DNA from 2 places in the Bulleidia sp. zg-1006 genome. Region 2 is predicted to be linked to the other one. Evidence: predicted binding sites of a transcription regulator. Region 2 holds the regulator's gene; the other holds the start of a gene.

Region 1 (3,437 bases), 320 kb from region 2:
GATTTTGCTAAATCGTGTTGCTTCTTAACCAAAGCAACGACTTTCTTATCAATTTCACCAGCTGTCGCATCGGAGCAAGCTATAGATGTATCGCCACCTAGGTATTTATTCTGCACGGTTTCCATCGCCACCATATCAAAATCAGACATACCGTAACGAGTAATCATGGCTCTAGCTAATCGAGTGGCTTGTTCAATATCATTGGAAGCTCCGGTTGTAATTGAACCAAACGCTACTTCTTCAGCGGCACGACCACCTGTTAAAGTCGCGATTCTTTCTTCCAATTCTTCTTTAGTGTATAGAGGATGGTTTCCTTCTTCCACTTGCATGGTATAACCAAGAGCACCGGAAGTACGAGGGATAATCGTAATCTTTTGCACAGGGGAGCTATGTGTTTGTAAAGCGGCCACTAGGGCATGACCTATTTCATGGTAAGAAACAACCAACTTTTCTTTGTCCGTTAAAATCGCATTCTTCTTTTGATAACCGGCAAAGACAACTTCGATACTTTCCTCTAAATCTCTTTGACTAACGGCTTGACGATGTTCACGAACAGCTCTTAAAGCGGCTTCGTTAATGATATTCGCCAGTTCAGCACCAGAAGCACCGGAAGCCATACGAGCAATGATGTTGTAATCAATATTTGGTTCTGTTTTTACCTTCTTAGCATGAACCTTTAAAATATCTTCACGACCTTGCAGGTCCGGTAATTCAACAGGCACACGGCGGTCAAAACGACCTGGACGAAGTAAAGCCGGATCAAGGTTTTCCGGACGGTTTGTGGCAGCTAGGATAACCACCCCATTATTGTTTTCAAAACCATCCATTTCCGTTAGTAATTGGTTCAGAGTTTGTTCACGCTCATCATTACCGCCAATGTTACCGGAGCGTTTACCGCCAACCGCATCAATTTCATCAATGAAGACGATACAAGGTGCTTTTTCTTTCGCTTTTTTAAACAAATCACGAACTTTGGAAGCTCCCATACCAACAAACATTTCAATAAACTCAGAACCGGAAATAGAGATGAATGGCACATTGGATTCACCGGCAACGGCTTTCGCTAACATGGTCTTACCCGTTCCTGGAGGACCAACTAAGAGAATGCCCTTTGGCATCGTAGCACCAATGGATTTGTATTGGTTTGGATCATGTAAGTAGTTGACGATTTCTTGTAAGTTTTCCTTGGCTTCATCTTCCCCGGCAACGTCTTTGAAGCGAATATCTTCTTTGGATTTCTCATGTACACGTGCATTGGATTTACCAAAGTTAAATATTCCACCACCAAGAGGGGAATTGGAACCATTCTTAGTGGCATTTCGCATCAACATACGAACAAAGAAAGTGGCGATTAGAATCGGGAATATCCAAGCTAATAGAATGTCTATCCAAGTATTACTTGCTTCTTTGATGGTGGAAGAAAAATCTACTTTGTGTTCATAAAGACGTTGCGTTAATTGTGGATCATGGATAACCCCTGTTTTATAAATGGTTTTATCGTTTTCAACTTCGTAATAGATTTGATTTTGTTCGACACGGACTTTCTTAACTTGATTATTATTGGTTTTCTCAATGAAAGTGGTGTAGGATGTTTCCTTGATATTTTGTTGCTGGACAATTGGTCGCAAGATTAAATTCATGGAAATCAGCACTAACATAACCAAAGAGTAGTAATACAACAACGGTTTTCGTTGTTTGTTATTGTTATTATTCATATTGTCACCTCTTTAGCACTCTTAATGAAAAAGTGCTAAAACTATTTTATCATCCCCAGTTGAATTGTAAAGCAGGTTGATTATGTGAAGTTGTGTGTTGACAGACGGTCACTTATTTATTCGTCAAAAAGAGTGGCTTTATATTATAATAAGTAAGATTTTGGCTTAGAAATAGAAACAGAGCTAAGGGGTTGAATGAATGAAGAAAATAAAAATTGATTTTTCAAAGAAAATGATCAAAATTGCGACACTTATTTTTGCACTGTTGATGCTTGGGGCAATCGTCTCTGGTGGAATGGGTTACCAAAAATTAAATGCCAAGGTGGGTGAAACCAAATACGTTGGTCAACTAGAAATGACAAGAGATAAAGAAAGTGAAGATTTCAGTGAAGATGCGACGGTATTTGATGTGGTTTACCGACAGGGTGAACAAAAGATGATTGTGAATTATTCCAAAGAGGAATACGACCATTTGAAAAAGGATACCATTCAAGCCCATCAATACAAAAGTCAAGATGGTACGAACTTATTCTTTACAGAGAAAAATCCTAATTTAGAAAAAATACAGGCTACTTATAAAGAAAAGATGGCTGAAAAAACAATGTTCTTTTTTAATCTATGTTCAGCCTTAACAATCTTATCCATTTCATTATTGATTATGATTGTCTTTGGACAAATGTTTACGACCTACGAGAAGTCGTGGTTCTTATCGATTATGGTTTTAGCGACGATAGTCGCCATCGTCTCTCCATCGGAAAGTGCGAATGGGGTGAATGGAATTATCATTATGTGGTTGTACCTCATGGATACTTTCCTTAATATCTTATGTGAACTATTAATATCGAAACAAAGTAAATACAATTTCCTTGTCTCGATTGCAGTGGAATTGGTTGAAATAGCGATTAGCTTGGTCTTGATGTATCGCTTTGCGTCTATGGTGGTTACATTGTTGTTCTGGATACCGATTGATATTTTAAGCTTTATCAATTGGTCGAAACATGAAGATAGGGAAGATGAAGATTTAACCATTGTGCGCCGTTTGACTGGTTGGCAAGAAGTTTTAGTTATTAGCGGTATTGTGGTCTTTACAGTTGTAGTTGGCTATTTTATTAGTGGCTTAGATATTCAAACTGACTTTGTGATGAATCGTACAGTAGCTACTTGGCTTGCGTATTTAGATGCTTGCGCAACAGCGGTTGGTATAGCGAATGGTTTATTCATTTTCTTTCGCTTTCGTGAACAATGGTTGGCGTGGTTTATCAGTGCTATTTTAGAGGCAACGATGAATATTATGTTAGGACAATACGTCTTATTGGTATTGAAGCTTGGTTATTTAACCAATTCAACCTATGGCTATATTAAGTGGACAAAGTATATTAAGTCTCATAAAGAAGAGAGACTAACAGTTTTCTAAGAGAAGCTTCATTGCGTGAATGACTTGAAAAGGCTAGAATTAGTGTGAGTAGAATTGATTTAGGAGGATACTATGGCAATTTTAGCAGGTGATTTTAAGACGGGATTAACCGTATTAGTGGATGATGATCCATGGGTTGTTCTGGATTTTCAACATGTGAAACCAGGTAAGGGAGCAGCTATTTTAAAAACAAAGATGAAGAATCTCAAAACAGGATCGACGCAAGAGAGAAACTTCAACGCTTCAACAAAGTTTGAAGCGGCGATGATTGAAAAGAAGAATGCACAATATTCATATAATGATGGTTC
Region 2 (3,437 bases):
AAAAATATTCTTGAATTTTAGGAAGTTGCTGTCATGTTGTGCGTATCTAAATGGAATACCATAACAATTGATTTGTGACAAAAAAATATACAAGTTTATGGGTGTTGTAAATTTGGAACTGGAGCGAGCAAAAAATCTTAAAACGATAACCCCAGATAGAGGGAAAGGATTTTCTAAGCATACAATGATTAGGCAAAAATGAAAGAAATTAATCTTAGACCTCGTAAATGCTTAAATTGGAAACTCCATATGAGGTATATCATTCAGTTAAGTTGCAATTGATTTGACAATTCAAGGAGATTTTTAAATTTTTATGGATAAGACCTTATCCATAAGCTTATTATCTAAAGAATATTCATTCCCTAATCAAATAAGGCAAAGATATTTTGGTAATTGTGGATACAAGCTTTGATATTTGGATGGTGAAGATTTCTTAATTGAGGGGAATCAATCGCAATCACATCGGCTCCTATTTCTAAGGCGGCTTTAATGCCATGGATAGAATCTTCAAAAACAAGTACTTTATCACTAACCTTTAAATTTTTCATGGCTTGTTGGTACATTTCTTTCTTATTCGCATAGCTACCATCATCGTAAATAATGCTTTTAGGATCCATCCATTGATCTAAGTGAAAATGCCGAATGTAAAAATCAATATTATCCTTGATGGAAGCTGAAGCAATGGTAAAAGGAATATTCTTGTCTTTTAAATAATCCAATAATTCAGGCACACCATCCACTAGTTGAAAAGAAGAATCAGCTTCAACATAGGAGCGATATAAAGCTTCTTTTTTCTTTGAAAGATTAGTGTATTCTTCATCACTATAGCGATTTCCCGTTAAGCCCTTTAATAAATCAATGTTCGCTAGTCCCCAATACTTTGTTAGAATGGTTTCTAATGTAATAGGACCACAATTTAAGCTTTGTGAGATTGTATCCCAAGCCTTGACATGTAAATCCGTATCAAATAGTAAAGTTCCATTAAAATCAAAAATCACTGCATTATATTTCATAAATACTCCTTGTTAACACATCTATCATACAAGTAGAGAGATAGAAGAAGCAATCCCAAAAAAAGTTGGAAGAATTTAGCACTTAATAGTTGACAGTGCTAAACGAATGGGATACGATACTAGCAGATATTCAATTAGAGTGCCAATAAGGAGGTGATGTTGGATGCTAACGCCAAGAAGAATTCAAATCTTTAAAGCTATCGTGGATGAGTTCATCAAAACCGCCGAACCGATTGGATCCAAAGCCTTGCAAGAAAGGTATCACCTAGCTTATTCCAGTGCAACTATTCGTAATGATATGCAAGTATTGGAAGAAATGGGTTATTTAGAAAAGACACATACGAGTAGTGGTCGTATTCCTAGTACCATGGGCTATCGTTTCTATTGCGAAACTTTATTGGATGAGTCCAATTTGGATAAGCGCATGGAGGTTGCTGTTCATGATGCCTTTGAAGCATCACTTATGAGTGTAGATGAAGCGATTCGTCAAAGTTGTGAAATTGTTTCAGAAATGACTAACATGACGGCTGGAGCAATTGGACCAGATGCTTCAAAACAGCACTTAGAACACATTAAATTATTCCCGTTAGATGAAAGAAATGCAGTTTGTGTCTTTATTACTGATCAAGGGCATACGGAAACAAGAAACTTTCATTTCAAGCAATCCGTTTCCATTCAAGACTTAGAAACCACAACCGATATTTTGAATCGTCGCTTAAAAGGTGTCGCTTTAACGGAATTGGCTTTAAGATTAGAAGAAATTAAGCCAGAGCTAAATGCGGTTGTGCAAAGGCATGATGTTTTATTTACTGCGTTTCTAAGAGCTTTCATTCGTTTCGCAAACGATACCGTTTACTTCTCTGGGAAAGATAAGGTTTTTTTCCAACCGGAATTTGAAGACATCAATAAGATGAAAAAATTGATGGGTATGTTTGAAGATGAAAGCATCTGGAAACAAATGGATGAAAATGCGAATGCGGTTGCTCTTACAACAAGGGGCGGTTCGCAATTAACTTGGGTGAATGATTTAGCGATTGTCCGCTCAAAGTTTCACTTGAATGATGAAGACAGCGGGGAATTAATGGTGGTCGGTCCTAGTCGTATGGAATATGACAGGATTGTGCCACTGCTGGATTATGTGGCACGCATGATTGAAGAGGCCTATCGAAAGGGAGATGACCATGACTGAAAAAAATGAAAATGTAGAAGAAAAATTAGAAGAAAGCCCGGTTGAAGAAGAAGTTGAATTGAGTGCAGAAGAAAAGCTGCAAGCTCAAGTCATAACTTTAGAAGAACAAGTGGCTATCTTGAAAAATGAATATGCAAAAGCCTATGCGGATGCGGAAAACATGAAGAAACGTTTACAAACAGATTTTGAACAAAGGACAAAATTCCAAATGGCAAATTTTGCGAAAGAATTATTACCGATTTTAGATAACTGTGAAAGAGCCTTGGCGCAAGAAACACAAGATGAAGCCTATCGCAAAGGTGTGGAGATGATTTATAGTCAACTTCAAAACACTCTAGCGAAAGAAGGTGTTCAAGAAATTGATGCTTTAAATCATCAATTTGATGGTAGCTTCCATCAAGCTTTAATGAGTGAAGCTAAGGAAGGTGTTGAACCAAACATAGTGATTGAAATATTGCAAAAAGGTTATATGATTAAAGATCGATTATTAAGACCGGCAATGGTTAAAGTTTCAGAATAAGGAGGACTAGAATATGAGCAAGATTATTGGTATTGACTTAGGAACAACGAACTCTTGTGTCGCTGTTATGGAAGGTAAAGAAGCGAAAGTAATCGCTAATCCAGAAGGGAATCGAACAACACCATCGGTGGTTGCGTTTAAGAATGGGGAAAGAATTATTGGTGATGCGGCGAAGCGTCAATTGATTACCAACAAGGAGACGGTTTATTCCATTAAGCGTTTAATGGGAACCAATGAAAAAGTAACTTTAGAAGGCAAACAATATACACCACAAGAAGTTTCAGCAATGATTTTAAGTTACTTAAAAGATTACGCAGAGGCTTACTTAGGTGAAAAAGTAGAAAAGGCAGTTATTACAGTACCGGCTTACTTTAACGATGCCCAACGCCAAGCAACCAAAGATGCTGGTAAGATTGCCGGCTTGGATGTTTGTCGTATTATCAACGAACCAACTGCTTCCGCTTTAGCCTATGGTTTGGATAAAGATAATGATATGGAACAAAAGATTTTGGTGTATGACTTAGGTGGCGGAACATTCGATGTTTCTATTTTGGAAATTGCAGATGGAACATTTGAAGTTCTTTCAACCGCCGGTGATACAAAATTAGGTGGTGATGACTTTGATAATCGCATCATGGATTGGTTAGCGGATACTTTCAAGGCTGATAATAACATCGACTTGAGAAACGATAAGATGGCACTTCAACGTCTGAAA

The links. Region 2 encodes HrcA, which represses chaperone genes, less so after heat shock. Its sites were predicted from a motif close to TTTTAGCACTNNNNNNNNNNNAGTGCTAAAA; they were not measured.
Region 1: ftsH (ATP-dependent zinc metalloprotease FtsH) is a predicted target of HrcA. The motif match lies at 1,726-1,756, and genes of this name have one in related genera.

What each region holds. Positions count from the first base shown of each region.
Region 1 covers NZ_CP069178.1:187,475-190,911, forward strand. The annotation lists gene ftsH (ATP-dependent zinc metalloprotease FtsH) at 1-1,715, opposite strand, end outside; gene pnuC (nicotinamide riboside transporter PnuC) at 1,915-3,129, shown strand; gene efp (elongation factor P) at 3,202-3,437, shown strand, end outside.
Region 2 covers NZ_CP069178.1:508,946-512,382, forward strand. The annotation lists gene JOS54_RS02615 (hypothetical protein) at 1-14, shown strand, start outside; gene JOS54_RS02620 (HAD family phosphatase) at 363-1,013, opposite strand; gene hrcA (heat-inducible transcriptional repressor HrcA) at 1,177-2,202, shown strand; gene grpE (nucleotide exchange factor GrpE) at 2,195-2,722, shown strand; gene dnaK (molecular chaperone DnaK) at 2,736-3,437, shown strand, end outside.